3 regions of the Streptomyces sp. NPDC055078 genome follow, and region 1 is predicted to be linked to each of the others. Evidence: riboswitches for the same ligand, from Rfam matches in the RefSeq annotation. Region 1 holds a riboswitch; each other region holds the start of a gene.
The links. Region 1 has a riboswitch for cobalamin ahead of ACWF94_RS21715 (ABC transporter substrate-binding protein). Riboswitches for the same ligand answer to the same signal wherever they lie in the genome.
Positions count from the first base shown of each region.

Region 2: it holds a riboswitch for cobalamin, as region 1 does, so the genes downstream of both, ACWF94_RS16125 (cobalamin biosynthesis protein) here and ACWF94_RS21715 (ABC transporter substrate-binding protein) in region 1, are expected to answer to the same signal.
Region 3: it holds a riboswitch for cobalamin, as region 1 does, so the genes downstream of both, ACWF94_RS13790 (ribonucleoside-diphosphate reductase subunit alpha) here and ACWF94_RS21715 (ABC transporter substrate-binding protein) in region 1, are expected to answer to the same signal.

Region 1 is NZ_JBSGUP010000262.1:3,136-10,293, reverse strand. It holds gene ACWF94_RS21740 (PLP-dependent cysteine synthase family protein) at 1-866, opposite strand, end outside; gene ACWF94_RS21735 (MoaD family protein) at 866-1,165, opposite strand; gene ACWF94_RS21730 (putative leader peptide) at 1,258-1,362, opposite strand; gene ACWF94_RS21725 (ABC transporter ATP-binding protein) at 1,540-2,418, opposite strand; gene ACWF94_RS21720 (FecCD family ABC transporter permease) at 2,415-3,431, opposite strand; gene ACWF94_RS21715 (ABC transporter substrate-binding protein) at 3,428-4,456, opposite strand; cobalamin riboswitch at 4,500-4,628, opposite strand; gene ACWF94_RS21710 (Mov34/MPN/PAD-1 family protein) at 4,727-5,149, opposite strand; gene ACWF94_RS21705 (amino acid permease) at 5,204-6,643, opposite strand; gene ACWF94_RS21700 (DUF2017 domain-containing protein) at 7,008-7,158, opposite strand, start outside.
Region 2 is NZ_JBSGUP010000160.1:6,516-13,673, reverse strand. It holds gene ACWF94_RS16135 (anion permease) at 478-1,734, shown strand; gene ACWF94_RS16130 (hypothetical protein) at 1,748-1,969, shown strand; cobalamin riboswitch at 2,255-2,386, shown strand; gene ACWF94_RS16125 (cobalamin biosynthesis protein) at 2,516-3,514, shown strand; gene ACWF94_RS16120 (cobyric acid synthase) at 3,511-5,085, shown strand; gene cobN (cobaltochelatase subunit CobN) at 5,082-7,158, shown strand, end outside.
Region 3 is NZ_JBSGUP010000125.1:757-7,914, forward strand. It holds gene ACWF94_RS13775 (GlxA family transcriptional regulator) at 1-937, opposite strand, end outside; gene ACWF94_RS13780 (hypothetical protein) at 979-1,413, shown strand; gene ACWF94_RS13785 (ribonucleotide-diphosphate reductase subunit beta) at 1,317-2,357, opposite strand; gene ACWF94_RS13790 (ribonucleoside-diphosphate reductase subunit alpha) at 2,357-5,053, opposite strand; adenosylcobalamin-variant (AdoCbl-variant) riboswitch at 5,208-5,307, opposite strand; gene ACWF94_RS13795 (AfsR/SARP family transcriptional regulator) at 5,674-7,158, shown strand, end outside.

The DNA.
Region 1 (7,158 bases):
CCGCCGTCGGCGACGACGAAGACGATGTCCGCGGACTCACCGGCCTGCACCGCCTTGCGCCCCACCCCGATCGCCGCGTGCAGCGCCGCCCCGGTCGACACCCCCGCGAAGATCCCCTCCTGCTGGAGCAGCTCCCGGGTGCGGGTGACCGCGTCCGCCGAGCCGACGGAGAAGCGGGTGGTCAGGACGGAGGCGTCGTACAGCTCGGGCACGAAGCCCTCGTCCAGGTTGCGCAGACCGTAGACGAGGTCGTCGTAGCGCGGTTCGGCGGCGACGATACGGATGCCGGGCACCTGCTCGCGCAGAAAGCGGCCGACGCCCATGAGGGTGCCGGTGGTGCCGAGGCCCGCGACGAAGTGGGTGATGGAGGGGAGGTCGGCGAGGATCTCGGGGCCGGTGGTGGCGTAGTGGGCGCCCGCGTTGTCGGGGTTGCCGTACTGGTAGAGCATCACCCAGGACGGGTTCTGCGCGGACAGCTCCTTCGCGACGCGGACGGCGGTGTTGGAGCCGCCCGCCGCCGGGGAGGAGATGATCTCCGCGCCCCACATGGTGAGGAGCTGGCGGCGCTCTTCGCTGGTGTTCTCGGGCATCACGCAGACGATCCGGTAGCCCTTGAGCTTCGCGCCCATGGCCAGCGAGATGCCGGTGTTGCCCGAGGTGGGCTCCAGGATGGTGCAGCCCGGGGTGAGACGGCCGTCCTTCTCCGCCTGCTCGATCATATGGAGCGCCGGGCGGTCCTTGATCGAGCCGGTCGGGTTGCGGTCCTCCAGCTTGGCCCAGATCCGGACGTCGTCGGACGGGGAGAGGCGGGGAAGGCGGACCAGCGGGGTGTTGCCGACCGCGTCGAGCGGGGAGTCGTAGCGCATCAGTACATGCCCACCCGGCGGGCACCGGAGCCGCCGGCCACGGCCGGGAGGATCGTGACGCTGTCGCCGTCCGACAGCTTGGTGGAGATGCCGTCCAGGAAGCGGACGTCCTCGTCGTTGAGGTAGACGTTGACGAAGCGGCGGAGCTGTTCCCCCTCCACGACGCGTTCCTGGAAGCCGGGGTAACGGGTCTCCAGGTCGGCGAGCAGCGCGGCGAGGGTGTCTCCGCTGCCCTGTACGGCCTTGGAGCCGGCGGTGTAGGTGCGGAGGATGGTCGGGATGCGGACCTCGATGGCCATGTCGTGGACTCCAGTCGGAAGGCGGTGGGCGCGCGGATCGGCCCTCGCGCCAGGGGTTCGTGCGTCGGGTGGGCCGGCTGCTCGGGTACAGCTCAGGTACACATCGCGCTGGCAAGGCGGCACAGGTCGACATGCAGCCGCGCAACGAGCAGTACGGAGCCGCTCGGCGTCTTGTCGCGCATGTCGTGGAGAACCATGCGGTCATCGTATCGATTCCCGGTCCGGGTTCCGGAATGGCGTCTCGTATCGCGGACGGGATCGGCTCAGCAACTGGGCGGGGGCTCTCGGCGGAGCCGTACGGGGGCCCATCGGAACCGGGTGGAGGGGCGTCCCCGGAACCGGGCCGGGGCCCGCGGTGGAGCCGGTCCGGGGCCTCAGCGGGCGGGGGGCAGATAGGTGATCGAGGGTGCTCCGGTGACCGGATGCGGGGTGATCTCGGCGTCGACCTGATAGACCTCGGCGAGCAGCTCCGGGGTCAGCACCTCCTCAGGGGTGCCGGACGCCACGAGGCGCCCGGCCCGCAGGACATGGAGGCGGTCGCAGTAGTACGCGGCGAGGTTGAGGTCGTGCAGGGCCAGCAGGCTGGTGGTTTCCAGGGTCCGGACGAGTCCGAGGATCTCCATCTGGTATCGGATGTCGAGATGGTTGGTGGGCTCGTCCAGCACGAGCAGCGCGGGCCGCTGGACCAGGGCGCGGGCGACCAGGGCGCGTTGGCGTTCACCGCCGGACAGGGAGGGGTACGCCCGGTCGGCGAGGTCGGCGACCCCGAGCCGGGCGAGGGCGTCGTCCACGGCGGCGGTGTCCCGGGCGGTGTCGGACTCCCAGAACCGCTTGTGGGGTGCGCCGCCCATGGTGACGATCTCGCGCACGGTCAGTTCGAACTCCCCCGAGTTGTCCTGCGGGACGCTCGCCACCCGCTGGGCACGTGCCTTGGGTCCGAGGGCGGCCAGATCGGTGCCGTCGAGGCGGATCTGCCCGGCGGTGGGGCGCAGGGTGCCGTAGACACAGCGCAGGAGGGTCGTCTTGCCGCTGCCGTTGGGGCCGACGAGTCCGACGGTGGTGCCGGGCGGGGCGTCGAGGTCGATGCCGGTGAGCAGGGTCTTGCCGCCGGTCCGGTAGCCGAGTCCGGTGAGGGTGAGGGACGCGGCCCGGGCCCCGGCAGCGGCAGCGGAGGACCCCCGGGTGTCGGCGGAAGGGGCCGGGACAGGAGCTGCGGAAGGGTTCGCGGCAGGCGTGTTCACGCGGGCGTTCACAGCGGTGCTCCTTCGGTGCGGCGCGAGCGCATCAGCCACAGGAAGAGCGGGCCGCCGATCAGCGCGGTGAGGACGCCGACCGGGATGTCCTGCGGTGCGGCGGCGGTACGGGCGGCGAGATCGGCGACGACCAGGGCGACCGCGCCGCCGAGTGCGGCGACCGGCAGCAGCGCCCGGTGCGTGGCGCCGACGAGCAGCCGGGCGGCGTGCGGCACCATCAGGCCGATGAAGCCGACGGCGCCGCTGACGGCGACGAGTACGGCGGTGACGAACGACGCGAAGATGAAGACGGCGGCCCGGAAGCGGGAGACGTCCAGGCCCAGCACGGTCGCGCCCTCCTCCCCGACGAGCAGCAGATCCAGCGGTCTGGCGAGCGCGAGCAGCAGCGGCAGACAGAGGGCGACGACGGCTCCGGGGAGCCAGATGTTCTCCCAGCGGGCGCTGCCGAGGCCGCCGAGTGTCCAGTAGAGGGCGTCGCGGAAGTGCTCGGGCCTGGCGGACACCATCAGGATGAGGGTGGTGAGGGCGGTGAGGATGTACGACATGGTCACCCCGGCGAGGACCAGCCGGGTGCCCGTCATGGTGCCGCCCCGGCGGGCGAGACCGTAGACGAGGATCAGCGCGACGAGCGCCCCGAGGAACGCCCCTGCGGGCAGGGCGGTGGCGGTGCTCGCCCCGATGCCGAGGGTGATCACGAGGACCGCGCCGGTGGAGGCCCCGGAGGAGATCCCGAGCAGGAAGGGGTCGGCGAGGCGGTTGCGGACGAGGGCCTGGAGGACGGTGCCGACGACGGCGAGCCCGGCGCCGACGGTCATCCCGAGGAGGACGCGGGGCAGCCGTACGTCCATGATGATCGTCCGGATGGGGCTGGGCTCGGCACCCGGCAGCAGCGCCTCGACGACCTGAGCGGGCGGGATGCGTACGGAGCCGAGGCCGAGCCCCGCGACGACCGCCACCGCGAGGGCGATCAGCAGGGCGACGACCACGGCCCCGTACCGCAGTCGGGACTTCACCTCGTGAGCTGCGCCGCGAGCCGGGTGATGGCGTCGGGTATCCGTACCCCGAGGACGGCGTCGGACAGCGGCAGCACCGCGAACCGCTTGTTCCTGATCGCCGGTACGTCCCGCAGCACCGGGTCTTCGAGGAGGCGCCGCTTCTTCTGCTCGACGGTGGTGGAGCCGTAGTCGTAGATCACGATGACCTCGGGCTTACGGGCCACGACCTGCTCCCAGGTCGCGTCGCCGAAGGTCTTGCCGAGGTCGGCGAAGACATTGCGCCCGCCCGCGCGGGTGATCAGTTCATTGCCGATGCCCTTGCCGCCGACGGTGAAGGCGGTCTTGTCGCCGCTGTCGTAGACGAAGACGGGGACGGGGGTACGGCTGCCGAGACCGGCCTCGGTCTTCTTGACCGCCGCGCGCGACTTCGAGATCCACTTCTGGGCGCGGTCGCCGACGCCGAAGGTGTGGCCGATCTCGTCGATCTCGCGGTAGACGTCGTCCAGCGTCGTCTTCCCCTTGGTGCAGTACTCCAGGTTGATGCGGCTGTCGATACCGGACTTCTTCAGCTCGTCGCGGGTGCGTCCGTCCTTGGCCTCGAAGGCGCTGCCGTAGCCGCCGTAGACGAAGTCGGGGTTGACGGACAGCAGCTTCTCCCGGGAGGGGTACTCCTTGGAGACGACGGGGATCGCGTCGTACGCCTTCTGGTGGCGCGGCAGGATCCTGTCGTCCAGGAAGGCGGTCCCGACGAGGGACTTCTCCAGACCGAGTTCGAGCATGATCTCGGTCACGTGCTGGTTCATGGTGACGGCCCGCTTCGGGGCGGCCTTGAAGGTCGTCTTCACCCCGCAGTTGTCGACCGTGTACGGGAAGGACGCGCCCGGCAGGGCGGTGTCGGTCCCGTTCCTGTCTTTGCCGTTGTTGTTGTCGTTGTCGTTGTCGCGGGAGGTGTCCTGGCCGGTTCCGCAGGCGGCGAGGGGGAGCAGCAGGGCGGCGGCTGTCAGGGCGCGGCGGGCGCGATGGCGCCTGGGCAGGGCGGACATGACGGGGTAGTGCCTCCTCCGGGGATTTCCACGTCCCCTGGGTGTGGGAGAAGGGCGGCGAGGTCAGTTCCTGGCTGCCAGAGGACGCCTGAGAACCGCGTCGCCTGAACACAGTGGCGGGACCGCGCCGGATTCACACCGGCTTCCTGGGTCCTGCCGCCCGCTGTATGGAGTTGGAGTCGAGCCTGTGCCGGACTGTACGGCGTGGGAGCCCGTACCGGGTGGGAGTCCTTGAGGAGCCGAGGAAGGAGCTGAGGAAGGAGCCGGGGCTCAGTATGCCTCGACGATCTTCACTTCTTCCTCGGTGACCTCGCCGTCCACGATCCGGTACGAGCGGAACTGGAACGGTCCGGCGGCGTCCGTGTCGGCGGTGGAGACCAGGACGTAGTGCGCTCCTGGCTCGCTCGCGAGGGAGATGTCCGTACGGGAGGGGTACGCCTCGGTCGCGGTGTGGGAGTGGTAGACGATCACCGGCTCCTCGTCGTTGTCGTCCATCTCCCGGTAGAGCTTGAGCAGGTCCGCCGAGTCGAACTCGTAGAACGTGGGCGAGCGGGCCGCGTTCAGCATCGGGATGAAGCGCTCGGGGCGACCGCTGCCCTCGGGGCCCGCGATCACACCGCACGCCTCGTCGGGGTGGTCGGCACGGGCGTGCGCCACGATCTGGTCGAAGAGGGCCTGGGTGAGCGTCAGCATGCCGATCAGCATAAGCAGAGGGCCGACGGCGGGTGCGTGCCCGGTCCGGTGGGCTCAGCGCCTGGCGAACGCCGCGCCCTCCGGGTTCCGCCTCTTCAGTACGAGATACGCCACACCCAGCCCCAGCGCCCACAGCGGGGCGAAGTACAGCGAGATCCGGGCGTCCTTGTCGATCCCCATCATCACGATCACCATCGCGATGAACGCGAGTGCGAACCAGCTGGTCCAGGGTGCGCCGGGGGCCTTGAAGGAGGACTGCGGGACCTCGCCGCGATCCGCCTTGGCGCGGTAGCGGAGCTGGCTGATCAGGATCATGATCCAGGCCCACATACCGGAGATCGTGGCGAAGGAGACGACCTTGTTGAAGGCGTCGCCGGGCCACTGGTAGTTGATCCAGACACCGATCAGCATCAGACCGGCGGAGAAGGTGGTGCCGATCAGCGGGGTGCCGTTCTTCGTCAGCCGGGTGAAGAGCTTCGGGCCCTGGCTGTTGAGGGCGAGGTCGCGGAGCATCCGGCCGGTGGAGTACATGCCGGAGTTGCAGGACGACAGGGCGGCGGTGAGAACGACGAAGTTGACGATGCCCGCGCCGACCGCGAGGCCCATCTTGTCGAAGGCGGCGACGAACGGGGAGACGCCCGGCTGGAAGTGGGTCCAGGAGACCACCGAGAGAATCATGATCAGGGCGCCGATGTAGAAGACGGCGATCCGCCAGGGCACGGTGTTGATGGCCTTGGGCAGGGTCTTCTCCGGGTCCTTGGACTCGCCGGCCGTGACGCCGACCAGTTCGACCGCGAGGAAGGCGAACATCACGATCTGGAGCGTCATCAGCGTGCCGCCGATGCCCTTGGGGAAGAAGCCGCCGTCGCTCCACAGCAGGGACACGGACGCGGTGTCACCCGCGTCGGAGAAGCCGAGGGTGAGGATGCCGAGACAGATCAGGATCATGCCGACGATCGCGGTGACCTTGATCATGGAGAACCAGAACTCCAGCTCGCCGAAGAGCTTGACGGAGATCAGGTTCGCGCCGTAGAGGATGAACGTGAAGACCAGGGCCGAGACCCACTGGGGGATGTCGAACCAGTACGTCATGTACTGGGCCGCGGCCGTGACCTCCGTCATTCCGGTGACGACCCAGAAGAGCCAGTACGTCCAGCCGGTGGCGAAGCCCGCGAACGGGCCGACGAACTCGCGCGCGTACTCGGAGAACGAGCCCGCGACCGGGCGGTACATGAGCAGTTCGCCCAGCGCCCGCATGATGAAGAAGATGACCAGGCCCGCGATCGCGTAGGCCAGGATCAGGCTGGGGCCGGCCTTGGAGATGGCCTTGCCCGCGCCGAGGAAGAGACCGGTGCCGATCGCCCCGCCGATCGCGATCATCTGGATCTGCCGGGTGCCCAGACCGCGCTGATAGCCCTGGTCCGCGTCCGCGGGCCCGGTGGAGACCGGCCGCCCGTCGGGCCCGTCCTGCTTGTCGACCTGCACTGAGGTCATGGTGATGCGCCCTTTCTCCATGCCGATCCGTGTCCGCGCCTGTGCGTCTGTGCCTCGCGCGGATACGGATCAGGTCCTGATCCCCCCGGATATGGATGGAGTGCCACCGGCGATCCGCCGGTCACAGCGCCGCCAGGGGCATGGGTGGCGCCCCTGGCGGTCGTGCAGATCCATCACGCGGACAGCGGAGATCACTCACGGAGAGTGTGGCGTACGCCACAGAGAGAAGCGGACAAAAATCCCCCGGCACGGCAAAGCACGCCCGTTCGGTGACATGATCGTTATCCGGATTTGAGCGTCTGTTGAGCGAACAGGGAGGGGGCCGGCGGCATGCGGGAGGGGCCGGGACGGCAGTCCGGAACGGCTACGGCATCAGGGTCTCGACGAGGGTCTCCTGGAGGACGCCGAGCCAGAGGTAGGCCATCACCATCGGCTTGCGGGGGTCGGAGTCCGGGAGCCGGTAGAGCCCGGCGCCCTCGTCCTCGTCGGAGACCTCCAGCCGGGTGCCGATGGTC
Region 2 (7,158 bases), on a different contig from region 1:
GGAGGGCCTGGCGACCGGCCAACCGTTCCGCGGAAGTGCCGGACGAACGCGGCGCCGACCGGTTCACGGGGCGCGTGACGGGCCCGGGGCGCGCGAAGGACCCGCGCGGCCGGTTCGCGCAGGACCTGGCCGGGGTGCGGCGGCGCGGCGACGCGGCGGTGGGGGCGGGGCGCGAAGGACCTCCCGCCGGGCCGCGCGTTCGGATGCCTGAGCGAGTCCCTCCGAGGCCGGCGGTGCTCCCGTCGGGCAGCGCGGATGGGGACCAAGGTGGCGGTGACGCAGATCACCGCAAATACCGCGAAGACTCCCTTTGCGACCACGGTGGCCGGGCGTGCGCCGGGATCGCGATCAAGCGAAGAGGAAGCGGAACCCTCAGCGCCACTTGGAGACACCCCGAATCCCGTCTCAGTTCACCTTCCGTTCATCCAGGTTACTTACGTTCGCCGGGCCACTGACGTCCATAGATTGCCTGGGTAAATGGAACACATCACGCTGCTGCTCGCGATTGTGATCGTGACAGCTCTCGTGTTCGATTTCACGAACGGTTTCCACGACACCGCCAACGCGATGGCGACGACCATCTCGACCGGCGCCCTGAAGCCCAAGACCGCGGTGGCCATGTCCGCGGTTCTCAATCTCGTCGGCGCGTTCCTGTCCGTGGAGGTCGCCAAAACGATCTCCAGCGGAATCGTCAACGAGGCAGGCATCACCCCCGAAGTCATTTTCGCGGCGCTCGTCGGCGCCATCCTCTGGAACCTGATGACCTGGCTGATCGGCCTGCCGTCCAGTTCCTCGCACGCGCTCATGGGCGGTCTGATCGGCGCCACGATCGCCTCGGTCGGGATCAGCGGTGTCAACGGTGGCACGGTCGTCACCAAGGTGCTGATCCCCGCCATAGCCGCCCCCCTCGTCGCCGGTATCGCGGCCTACCTCGCCTCCAGGCTGACGTACCGGATCGGCCGGAACACCGACGACAAGGCGACCGCCAAGGGCTATCGCACGGGCCAGATCGCGTCCGCGGGTCTGGTCTCGCTGGCCCACGGCACCAATGACGCGCAGAAGACGATGGGCATCATCACGCTGGCGCTCGTCGCCGGCGGCGTACTCAACCCCGGTTCCAACCCCCCGATGTGGGTCATCGTGTCCGCCGGTATCGCGATCGCGCTGGGGACCTACCTCGGCGGCTGGCGCATCATCCGCACGATGGGCAAGGGCCTGACCGACCTCCAGCCGCAGCAGGGCTTCGCCGCCCAGACCAGCGCGGCCAGCGTCATCCTCGCCTCGTCCAACCTCGGTTTCTCGCTCTCCACGACCCATTCCTGCTCCGGCGCGGTGATGGGCGCGGGTCTGGGCCGCAAGGGCGGTGTGGTCCGCTGGTCCACGGCCACCCGGATGTTCGTGGCCTGGGGTCTGACCCTGCCGGCCGCGGCCCTGGTCGCGGCGGGTTCGGAGTATGTGACCAAGCAGGGCGACTGGGGCGTCGCGGCCGTCGCGGTCTTCCTGGTCGCCTCGTGCGCCGCGATCTGGCTGGTCTCGCGCCGCCAGGTGGTCGACCACACCAATGTCAACGATGTGGACCAGGACGGCGAACCCGCGGGCGTCGTGACCGCGGCCGTCGCGGCCGTCGCCCCGCCGCCGGCCGGTGTCACCTCGCAGCAGGACCTTAAGACGACCATTCCGGGCCCCGCGCCCGCCGCCCCCGAAGCCGGCCCGACGAGCCCGGCCGCGGTGTAAGGACGGATTCGGCATGAAAATCGACTGGGCAGCCCTCGGTTCCGTCTTCGGCGTGAGCCTTGTCGCCACCGTCGCTCTGGTGGGTCTGTTCACCCTCGGGATCATCGGACTCAGCAAGCAGGCTTCGGCGGCGGGCGGCGGGACCTCCGTGGCACTCGCGCGGACTGGCGCGTACGCCTGTTTCGCGCTCTGTGTGGCGGCCGTGTCGTACGGGATCTATCTGATCGTCGCCTGACCGCACATCCTCACCACCCGTCCCACCGGCCGGGCCGGACATCCTTCGGGTGCCGGTCCGGTCCGCTTGTGTGCACGGGCCGGTAAGCCTCGCGCATCGGGGCCGCCATGCGGACCGGTGCACGGGCCGGTGCACGGGCCGGTGCCTTGTGTATCGGGCCGCCATGCGGACCGGCGGCGTCCGGACGGGGTGGCCGGTTTCCGCGCCTCCCGGGGGTCCGCGCCCGAGTGTGGGTCTCAGCACACTGTCCCGTCGCAGGTCAACGGCAGGTTGACGGGTGTTCTCACAGCGTGGTGGACTTCCGGGGCCATCACGACGGCAACAGAGGAAGCCGGTGCAAATCCGGCGCGGTCCCGCCACTGTCACCGGGGAGTCATCCCCGGAAGCCAGGAACTCTCACCGTCGATCACGTCGAACCAGGGCGCGGACACCCTGAGTGAGGACATATCGCCATGCCTGGCTGCGGTTCAGCACCTGCCCCGAGTACTGCCCTGAGCCCGGTTGACGGTCCAGGGCCCGTCCGGAACGAGACACCGGCCTGAACCCATGCGTGCCGACCGAGTATTCGTGTACGGCGCCACAGCCGGACTGGCCGGCGATCTGCTGCTGGGTGATCCTCGCCGGGGGCACCCGGTCGCCGCGTTCGGGCGGGTCGCGGGCGCCGTCGAACGGGTCCTGTGGCGTGACCACCGCGGCTGGGGCGCACTGCACACCGCCGTGTGCGCCGGAGGCGCGACCGCGGCGGCCGTGCTTCTCGCGCGCGGGGCGCGTTCCAGTCCCGCCGCGTCCCTGGCCCTGACCGCAGCGGCAACCTGGACCGTTGTCGGCGGTACGTCACTGGGGCGCGAGGCCCGCGCCATCGGCGACGCGCTCGCCGCCCGGGACCTGGAGCTGGCCAGAGAGCGGCTGCCGCGGCTGTGCGGGCGCGATCCGCAGTCCCTGGACGAGGCCCAGGTCGCCCGTGCGGTGGTGGAGTCCGTCGCCGAGAACACCTCAGACGCCGTGGTGGGCGCGCTCCTGTGGGGAGCCCTCGCGGGCGTGCCGGGGCTGGTGGGCTTCCGCGCCGTCAACACCCTGGACGCGATGGTCGGCCACAAGTCACCCCGCTATCGGCGGTTCGGCTGGGCATCGGCACGCCTCGACGACCTCGCCGGCTGGCCGGGAGCACGGCTGACGGCGGCACTCGCCGTTCTCGCGGGCGGGCAGCCGCGTACGGCCGTACGGGCCTGGCGGGCCGACGCGCACCGGCATCCGAGCCCCAACGCGGGCCCCGTGGAGGCGTCGTTCGCCGGTGCCCTCGGGGTACGGCTCGGCGGGACCCTCGCGTACGGCGGCCGGGTCGAGCACCGGCCGGCGCTCCACACCGGGGGGCGTCCGGTGGAGACGGGGGACATCGAACGGGCCGTCAGGCTGTCACGGCGGGTGAGTCTGCTCGCCCTGGGCGCGGGTGTCACCGGCCGGCTGCTGTTCCGGCGGCTGTCCCGGCAGGTCCCGCCGCGCGCACCCCGGCGCGTTCTCCGTTCCGTACGGGGAGCGGTCCGATGACCGGCCGCCGGGGACGCGGCGGCGGGCTGCTCGTCGCGGGTACGACGTCCGACGCGGGCAAGAGCGTCGTCACCGCGGGGATCTGCCGCTGGCTGGTGCGGCAGGGTGTGAAAGTCGCGCCCTTCAAGGGGCAGAACATGTCCCTCAATTCGTTTGTGACGCGCGAGGGCGCGGAGATCGGCCGCGCGCAGGCGATGCAGGCGCAGGCGGCCCGGGTCGAGCCGACGGCGCTGATGAACCCCGTTCTGCTCAAACCCGGGAGCGACCGCAGCAGTCAGGTCGTTCTGCTGGGCAAGCCGGTGGGCGAACTGAGCGCCCGCGGGTTCTTCGGCGGGCCGTCCGCCGGGAGGGCGCTGCGCGGCGGCCGGCGGGAGGAGTTGCTGTCCACGGTCGTGGAGTGCCTGGAAGAGCTGCGGAGCACCTACGACGCCGTGATCTGCGAGGGGGCGGGCAGTCCCGCCGAGATCAATCTGCGGCGCACGGACATCGTGAACATGGGCGTCGCCCGCGCCGCCCAACTCCCGGTGCTCATCGTCGGGGACATCGACCGCGGCGGTGTCTTCGCCTCCTTCTTCGGTACGACCGCACTGCTCGGCGCGGCCGATCAGCGGCTGGTGGCCGGGTATCTCGTCAACAAGTTCCGCGGCGATGTGTCGTTGCTGGAGCCGGGGCTCGACATGCTCGAAGGGCTCACCGGGCGGCGGACCTACGGGGTGCTGCCGTACGCGCACGGGCTGGGCATCGACGAGGAGGACGGGCTGCGGGTGTCCCTGCGCGGGGCCGTCCGCGAGTCGGCCGTGGCGCCGCCCGTCGGTGAGGACTTGCTGCGGGTCGCGGTGTGTGCGGTGCCGCTGATGTCCAACTTCACCGATGTGGACGCGCTGGCGGCGGAGCCGGGGGTGATCGTGCGGTTCGTGGACCGGCCCGAGGAACTGGCCGACGCGGATCTCGTGATCGTGCCGGGAACCCGGGGCACGGTCCGTGCGTTGGAGTGGCTGAGGGAGCGGGGACTGGCGCGGGAGCTGGCGCGCAGGGCGGCCGATGGGCGTCCGGTGCTGGGGATCTGCGGCGGGTTCCAGGTGCTCGGTGAGCACATTGAGGATGAGGTCGAGTCACGGGCAGGTTCCGTGACCGGTCTGGGACTGCTGCCCGTGCGGGTGCGGTTCGCGGCCGAGAAGACACTTGCGAGGCCGACGGGCACAGCGCTCGGCGAGCGCGTGGATGGGTACGAGATCCACCACGGCGTCGCCGAGGTGCTGGGCGGAGCGGCCTTCCCCGGGGGCTGCCGGGTCGGTGAGGTGTGGGGCACCCACTGGCACGGCTCATTGGAGAGTGACGGCTTCCGGCGGCAGTTCCTGAGACAGGTCGCGAGCGCCACCCACCGGCGTTTCGTGCCCGCTGAGGACACGTCGTTCGGAGCGCTCCGCGAGGAGCAGCTGGACCGGCTCGGCGACCTCGTCGAAGAACACGCTGACACGGACGCGCTCATGCGGCTCATCGAGCAGGGCGCGCCCGCAGGACTTCCTTTCATCGCCCCTGGCGCACCCACAGAATCCGGAGCACCCGCATGAGCACTGTGCTGCTGTTGTCGACCGCCGACACGGACCTGCTGGCGGCCCGCGCCTCCGGCGCGCCGTACCGGATCGGCAATCCGACGCGTGTCGATGTGACCGAGGAGCTGCCCGCGCTGATCGACGGCGCGTCGGTCGCCGTCGTCCGGCTGCTGGGCGGCAAGCGGGCCTGGGAGGACGGGCTGGCGGCGCTGCGGGCCTCGGGGATTCCGACGGTGCTGCTCGGTGGGGAGGCCGTCCCCGACGCGGAGTTGATGGCCGAGTCGTCGGTGCCCGCGGGGGTGGTCGCCGAGGCGCTGCGGTATCTCGTCGAGGGCGGCCCGGGCAATCTCGTGGAGCTGGCCCGCTTCCTCTCCGACACCGTGCTGCTGACCGGGCAGGGGTTCGCGGGGCCGCAGGAGATGCCCCAGTGGGGGGTGCACGGCGCCAGGGTCCACCGGGAGGGGCTGCCGACCGTCGGGGTGCTGTTCTACCGCGCCCACGAGCTGTCCGGGAACACCTCGTTCGTCGATGTGCTGTGCGAGCGGATCGAGGCCCGGGGGGCCAACGCCCTGCCGGTGTTCGTCGGTTCGCTGCGCGGCGCCGATCCGGCGCTGTACGACCTGCTGGGGCAGGCCGACGCGCTGGTCGCGACCGTACTCGCCGCGGGGGGCACCAACGCCTCCGAGGCCAGTGCGGGCGGCGATGACGAGGCATGGGACATCGGGGCGCTCGCCGAGCTGAACGTCCCCGTGCTGCAGGGGCTGTGCCTCACCTCATCCCGCCGGGTGTGGGAGGCGTCGGACGCCGCGCTCTCCCCCATGGACGCGGCGATGCAGGTCGCCATCCCCGAGTTCGACGGGCGGATCGTCACGGTCCCGTTCTCGTTCAAGGAGGACGGCCCCGACGGCGTCCCGGTGTACACGGCGGATCCGGAGCGGGCCGCGCGGGTCGCCGGGATCGCCGTGCGGCACGCCCGGCTGCGGCACAAGCCGAACGCGGAGAAGAAGCTCGCGCTCGTCTTCACCGCCTATCCGACGAAGCACTCCCGGGTCGGCAACGCGGTGGGCCTCGACACCCCGGCGTCCGCCGTGCGGCTCCTGGACGCCCTGAGGGACGCCGGATATCTCGTCGAGGGCTACCCGGACGAGGGGGACGAGCTGATCCACCGGCTCATCGCCGCCGGTGGTCACGATGTGGAGTGGCTGACCGAGGAGCAGCTGAGCGCCGCGCCCGCGCGGGTGCCCCTCGCGGACTACCGGGCCTGGTTCGAGGCGCTGGAGCCGTCGCTGCGGGACGGGATGCTGGAGCACTGGGGCGAGCCACCGGGCTCGCTGTATGTCGACGGCGACGATGTCGTGCTGGCCTCGCTCCGGTTCGGGAACGTCATCGTGATGATCCAGCCGCCGCGCGGCTTCGGTGAGAACCCGATCGCGATCTACCACGACCCGGACATGCCGCCCTCCCATCACTACATGGCGGCCTACCGGTGGCTGGAGGAGTCGTTCGGCGCCGACGCGATCGTCCACCTGGGCAAGCACGGCACCATGGAGTGGCTGCCGGGCAAGGGGCTGGGGCTGTCGGCGGGCTGCGGCCCCGACGCGGTCCTGGGCGAGGTGCCGCTGGTCTACCCGTTCATCGTGAACGATCCCGGTGAGGGCACCCAGGCCAAGCGGCGCGGCCATGCGACGGTCGTGGACCATCTGGTGCCGCCGATGGCGCGCGCCGACACCTACGGCGATCTGGCCAAGCTGGAGCAGCTCCTCGACGAGTACGCGCTCGTCAGCGACCTCGACCCGGTGAAGGCCCCGGCGGTGCGGGCGCAGATCTGGACGCTGGTGAAGGCGGCCGAGCTGCATCACGATCTGCGGGTCGACGAGCAGCCGGGCGACGACGACTTCGACGAGTTCGTCATGCATATCGACGGCTATCTCTGTGAGATCAAGGACGTCCAGATCCGGGACGGCCTGCATGTGCTGGGCGGTGGCCCGGAGGCCGAGCCCCGGGTCAATCTGGTGCTGGCCGTCCTGCGCGCCTCCCAGGTCTGGGGTGGGCGGGCCCATGCGCTGCCGGGTCTGCGGGCCGCCCTGGCCG
Region 3 (7,158 bases), on a different contig from region 1:
TACGGCGGTATGCGTTCGGGGTCGTACCGAGGGTGCGCAGAAAGTGGTGGCGCAGGGCCGCCGCGTTGCCGAAGCCGCTGCGGCCCGCGATGGCGTCCACCGTCTGGTCGGTCGATTCCAGCAGCTCCTGCGCGAGCAGCACCCGCTGACGAAGCAGCCAGCGGTACGGGGTCGTCCCCGTCTCCTGGTGGAAGCGGCGGGCGAAGGTGCGGGGGGCCATATGGGCGCGGGCGGCGAGCTGCTCGACCGTCATCTCGCGGTCGAGGTGGCGTTCCATCCAGCTCAGGACCTCGCCCACGGTGTCGCAGCGGGCTTGGGTCAGGGGGCGTTCGATGTACTGGGCCTGGCCGCCGTCGCGGTGGGGCGGGACCACCATACGGCGGGCGATGTAGTTGGCGACCCTGGGCCCGTGCTCGGCGCGGAGGATATGGAGGCAGGCGTCGATCGCGGCGGCCGTGCCCGCCGAGGTGATGACCCGGCCCGTGTCGACGTACAGCACATCGGGGTCGACGTCGGCGAGCGGGAAGCGCTCGGCCAGCTGCGCGGAGTGCCGCCAGTGGGTGGTGCAGCGGCGGCCGTCGAGGAGGCCCGCCGCACCCAGGACGAATGCCCCGGAGCAGACGCTCAGCACGCGCGCGCCCCGCTCGACGGCCCGGCGCAGCGCCGCCAGCAGCCCGGGCGGGTAGTCACGGACGACGAAGGCGTCGCCGGTGGGGACGGCGATGAGGTCCGCCGCCTCCAGCCGGTGCAGATCCTCCGACGCGGTGAGGGTGAACCCCGCGTGAGTGGCCAGCGTCGGCCCCTCGGCGGAGACGACCTCGAAATCGTAGAGCGGCATTCCGTCCGCGCTGCGGTCCAGGCCGAACACCTCGGACAGGACGCCCAGCTCGAAGGGATGCACACCTTCGAGCAGCACGACGGCCACATTCTTCAGCATGGGGTGAGTGTCGCACGGGCGTGGCAGTAATTCGATGGTTCATGGCGGTCCTGCCACTGCCGGGGTGGGCGGGCGAGGACGACAGTGGACATATGAACACGTTCATCGCCCTCATCGTCGTCCTCACCGCCGCCGGTCTGCTGCTGTTCCCGTCCCTGCTCGGGCATGCCAGGGACCGTGCCGTCGACCGTCAGCTACGGGCGGCGGAGCAGGGCGAACGGGACCGGGTGGGCAGGGACCGGACGGACAGAGGCCGGGCGGACAGGGGCCGGACGGGCAGGGGCCGGGGCGCCCGGTACAGCCCCCTCGTGCCGGCTGCCCCGGCCACCCCGCCCCGGCCCGCTCACAACTCCGCGCCGAGTCACAACTCCGCGCCGAGTCAGAAGTCCTCGCCGAGGTCCACCGACCCCTCCACCGCCACCTGGTACGCCGACGGGCGGCGCTCGAAGAAGTTCGTCAGCTCCTGCACCCCCTGAAGCTCCATGAAGGAGAACGGATTCCGCGAGCCGTACACCGGGGCGAAGCCGAGCCGCGTCAGCCGCTGGTCGGCGACGCACTGGAGGTACTCGCGCATCGACTCGGTGTTCATGCCGGGCAGCCCGTCGCCGCACAGATCGCGGCCGAACTGCAACTCCGCCTCCACGGCCTCCTTGAGCATGTCGGTGACCTGCTGCCGGAGCGCGTCGTCGAACAGCTCCGGCTCCTCCTTGCGGACCGTGTCCACGACCTCGAACGCGAAGTTCATATGCATGGTCTCGTCGCGGAACACCCAGTTGGTGCCGGTCGCGAGACCGTGCAGCAGGCCACGGGAGCGGAACCAGTACACGTACGCGAAAGCGCCGTAGAAGAACAGCCCCTCGATACAGGCCGCGAAACAGATCAGATTCAGCAGGAAGCGGCGGCGGTCCGCCTGGGTCTCCAGACGGTCGATCTTCTCGACCGAGTCCATCCAGCGGAAGCAGAAATGCGCCTTCTCCCGGATGGAGGGGATCTCCTCGACCGCGTCGAAGGCCGCCGCCCGGTCATCCGGGTCGGGGAGATAGGTGTCCAGGAGCGTCAGATAGAACTGGACGTGCACCGCCTCCTCGAAGAGCTGACGGCTCAGATAGAGCCGCGCCTCGGGGGAGTTGATGTGCTTGTACAGGGTCAGGACGAGGTTGTTGGAGACGATCGAGTCCCCGGTCGCGAAGAACGCGACCAGCCGCCCGATCATGTGCTGTTCGCCCGGCGACAGCTTGGCGAGGTCGGACACATCGGAGTGGAGATCGACCTCCTCCACCGTCCAGGTGTTCTTGATCGCGTCCCGGTAGCGCTCGTAGAAGTCGGGGTAGCGCATCGGGCGCAGGGTCAGCTCGAAGCCGGGGTCGAGGAGGTTCTTCTCGTGCTTCTTCGCGTGAGTCTTCGCAGGGGAGGTGGACATCACTGGCATGCCTCGCAGGACTCGGGGTTCTCAAGGGAGCAGGCGACGGCGTCGTCGGGCGACGGCTGCTGTACGGGTACGGGTACGGGTACGGGTACGGGTGCGAGGGCGGGGTCGGGCGCGGGAGCGGGAGCCGTGGCAGCACCTGCCTGAACCGAACCGCCGCCACCGGCCGCGCGGGCGATCCTGGTCGCCGGGCGGGAACGCAGGTAGTACGTCGTCTTCAGCCCCTGCTTCCAGGCGTATGCGTACATTGAGCTGAGCTTCCCGATGGTCGGCGTCTCCAGGAACAGATTCAGCGACTGCGACTGGTCGAGATACGGGGTGCGGGCGGCGGCCATGTCGATCAGACCGCGCTGCGGGATCTCCCACGCCGTGCGGTACAGCTCCCGCACCTCGGCCGGAATCCAGGTGAAGCCCTGCACCGAGCCGTTGGACTCGCGCAGCGCCTCCCGGGTCTGGGCGTCCCAGACGCCCAGCCGCTTCAGCTCTCGCACCAGATACGAGTTGACCTGGAGGAACTCCCCGGAGAGCGTCTCGCGTTTGAACAGATTGGACACCTGCGGCTCGATGCACTCGTACACCCCCGCGATGGACGCGATCGTCGCGGTCGGGGCGATCGCCAGGAGGAGGGAGTTCCGCATCCCCGTCCTGGCGACCCGCTCACGCAGGGCCGCCCACCGCTCCGGCCAGTGCGGCTCGACCCCGTAGTGGTCCGGGTGCAGCACACCGCGCGCGGTCCGGGTCTTCTCCCACGCCGGGAGCGGGCCGCCGCGCTCGGCGAGACCGGCGGACGCCTCGTACGCGGCGAGCATGATCCGTTCGGCGATACGGGTGGAGAGCGCCCGGGCGGCGGGGGAGTCGAACGGCAGCTTGAGCTGGAAGAAGACGTCCTGGAGCCCCATGACACCCAGGCCCACCGGCCGCCAGCGGGTGTTGGAACGGGCCGCCTGCTCGGTCGGGTAGAAGTTGATGTCGACGACCCGGTCGAGGAAGGTGACGGCGGTACGGACGGTGGCGTCCAGCCGCTCCCAGTCCAGCTCCGCGCCGCTGTCCGTACCACCCGCGCCGCCGTCCGTACCATCGGCGGCATCGGCCGCCACGAACGCGCCGAGATTGATCGAGCCGAGGTTGCAGACGGCCGTCTCCCCGTCGTCCGTGACCTCCAGGATCTCGGTGCAGAGGTTCGATGAGTGGACGGTGTGGCCGGGCAGCGCGGTCTGGTTGGCCGTACGGTTCGCGGCGTCCTTGAAGGTCATCCAGCCGTTGCCGGTCTGGGCGAGCGTACGCATCATCCGGCCGTACAGCTCACGGGCGGGCAGGGTCTTACGGGCCAGGCCCGCCGCCTCGGCCGCGCGGTACGCGGCGTCGAAGTCGTCGCCCCACAGATCCACCAGCTCCGGCACATCGGCCGGCGAGAACAGCGACCACCGGGTGTCGGCCTCGACCCGGCGCATGAACTCGTCGGGGACCCAGTGCGCGAGATTCAGATTGTGCGTCCGCCGGGCGTCCTCCCCGGTGTTGTCGCGCAGTTCGAGGAACTCCTCGACATCCGCGTGCCAGGTCTCCAGATAGATCGCGGCGGCTCCCTTGCGCCTGCCGCCCTGGTTCACGGCGGCGACCGAGGCGTCGAGGGTCTTCAGGAACGGCACGATGCCGTTGGAGTGCCCGTTGGTGCCGCGGATCAGTGAACCGCGGGCGCGGATACGGGAGTACGGGAGCCCGATGCCGCCCGCGTGCTTGGAGAGGCGTGCGACCTGGTGGTACCGGTCGTAGATGGAGTCCAGCTCGTCCAGCGGGGAGTCCAGCAGATAGCAGGACGACATCTGCGGGTGGCGGGTGCCGGAGTTGAAGAGGGTGGGGGAGGAGGGGAGGTAGTCGAGCCTGCTCATCAGCCCGTACAGTTCGGCGACCTCACCCGCCGCACCCTCGGAGCGGTCCTCGGCCAGTCCGCAGGCGACGCGCAGCAGGAAGTGCTGGGGCGTCTCGATCACCTGGCGGGTGATCGGGTGGCGCAGCAGATAGCGGCTGTAGAGGGTCCGCAGCCCGAAGTAGCCGAAGCGGTCGTCGGCCTCCCGGTCGATCAGCGCGTCCAGCCGGGCGGCGTGGTCGGTGACGAACTCCGCGGTCCGGTCGGCGATCAGACCCTCGGTGTGGCCGACGGCGACGGACGCGGAGAACGAGACGGCTCCCTGGGTCGCCGCCTCGTCGGCGATGGCGCGGGCCAGCAGCCGGGCGGCGAGCCGGGAGTACGCCGGGTCCTCGGAGATCAGGCCCGCGGCGGCGTCGATGGCGAGTCCACGGAGTTCCGCCGCGTCCGATCCGGCGTTCCGGCCGCGCAGCGCCGCGGCGGCGACCCGGCCGGGGTCCGTGTCCGGGAGGTCGGCGGTGAGGTCGGTCAGCGTCCGCAGCAGCGCGGTCCCGGGGCCGTCGCCAGGCTCATTCCCGGGTCGCTTGTCACCGGGCAGTCCGCTGTCGGACCGCCCGTTCTCGGACCGCCCGTCGTCGGCCTGTACGTCGCCGACCTGTACGTCGGCGGGTTGTACGTCCCCGGGCTGCGCGTCGCCGGTCCGGCCAGGCTCGGTCCGGCCGTCCCCGGCCTGCCCGGTGGCCGGGGCGGGCATCCGCCCGGAAAGGGGGGAGACGGTTGAGGCTTCTGGGGTGTCTGTGGCCGGATCGGCTGGCGCGATCGTCACGTGGTGCTCTCCCTCGCTCGGCTCGCGGGCCGGGGCGAGAGGGCAGCGCCGAAGAGAGTGCGTACCCGGGTCGGGGCAGCACTCCGTACGGCGTCCGCCGACCCAACCGCGAGGCCCGGACGTCTGGGCACCCGGGTCGGATGAGCCGGGTGCGCTGTCGGCAGACGCTCGGACTTGCTGGTACGACAAAGCGCACCACAGCACACCGTTGCGGGACAGTTCCGGATTCGCACCGGATTCCTCTGCGGCGACAGCGAGATGAGCATACATGTGGGGGCACTGAGATGCGGCACCCCCCACATCTTGTGTCGCGGTGGTGCCGCCCGCCTTATGAGGGGTCAGGTCTCATGGGTCGCCGGAGAGCCGCCGGAGAGCCGCCCAAGGGTCGCCGGAGACCGCCCAAGGGGTCGGCGGAGAGGCGGCGGAGAGGTGGCGGGCAGGCACTCAAGGCGTCGGCCAGAGGCGCCCAAGGCGTCGGCAGGGCGGCGGGCGAGGGTCGCCTGGCAGCCCCGCGACACCATCCCACAATGCGCTACGGAATCCCCCTGCTCCTCGCTCCGCCGGGACGGTTGGGGGACCATGAGGCGTGAGTCAGTGTCCGTCACGCCTCGGGGGAGAGCATGGCTGTGGAATACCGTTTACTCGGGCCGGTCGAAGCGATGTGGGAGGGACGTTGCCTGCGCCTGGGCGGGCCCAAGCCCCGTGCCCTGCTGGCCGCGCTGTTGCTGCGCGCCGGGTATGTCGTACCTGCCGACGATCTGGTGGACGTCATATGGGGAGAAAAGCCGCCGGAGACGGCCCGGGCACTGGTCCAGACGTATGTCTCGGCCCTGCGGCGGGCCCTGCCGGAAGCGCGCCGGGGGGCGATCGAGACGCGCGCGCCGGGATATGTGATCCGGCCCGACGCCGGGACGGTGGACCTCGGGCGGTTCGAGGAACTGGCCGCGGCCGGGCGGCGGGCCGCCGCGCGGGGTGATCACTCCGCCGCTGCCCGGTCGGGGCGTGCCGCGCTCGAATTGTGGCGTGGTTCCGCGCTGGGCGGGGTCGGCGAGGCGTTGCGGAGCGAGGCGGCACGGCTTGAGGAGGCCCGGCAGACCGTGGTCGAGGAGCGCATCGCCGCCGAACTCGAATGCGGGGGGCGGGAGAGCGAGCTGGTCACCGAGCTGAAGGGACTCGTCGGCGCCCACCCGACCAAGGAGCGGCTGCGAGGACAGCTCATGCTCGCCCTCTACCGGGTGGGGCGGCAGGCCGACGCCCTCACGGTGTTCGAGGAGGGACGTGCCGTACTCGCCGAGGAACTCGGGATCGACCCCGGACCCGAGCTTTGCTGGCGGCACGGAGAGATCCTGAGGGCCGACCCTGTGCTGCTGCGCGCCGAGGAGGGTGCGGCGGCCCTTGATGTCTCGGTGCCGCAGGTGCCCGTCACACCCCGGCCCGTGTCCCTGCTGCCGCCTGCCATCCGGGACTTCACCGGGCGCGAGGCGGAGATCGCCGAGGTGGTCGACGGGCTCACCGCACCCCGGGACGCGCCCGCCGTCGTGGTGGTGTCGGGGCCGGCCGGTGTCGGCAAGTCCGCCCTCGCGGTGAAGGCCGCCCACCTGGCCATGGAGGCATTCCCCGACGGTCAGCTGTATGCCGAACTACAGGGCGCCGGCGGTCCCGTGACATCCGGCGACGTCCTCGGGAGGCTGCTGCGCGCGCTGGGAGCGGCACCGCCCGAGCATGCCGCTGAGCGTGCCGACCTCTTCCGCGGCCTCGTCGCGGGTCGCCGGCTCCTGCTGGTCCTTGACGACGCGGGCGAGGAGGCTCAGGTGCGGCCTCTGCTGCCGGGCGGCGCGGGCTGTGGTGTGCTGGTCACCTCGCGGGCCCGGCTCGGCGGCCTCGACGGGGCCCGGCGTACCGATCTCGCTGTCCTGGACGAGGCACGCAGCCTGGAACTGCTGACCCGGGTCACCGGCGCCCGGGGCGCGACGGACGATCCCGCCGAGGACGCCGCGGCCCGGCGCATCGTCACCCTGTGCGGTGGTCTGCCGCTGGCCCTGCGGATCGCCGGGGCCCGGCTGACCACTCGCCGGCACTGGACACACCGCATCCTCGCCGACCGC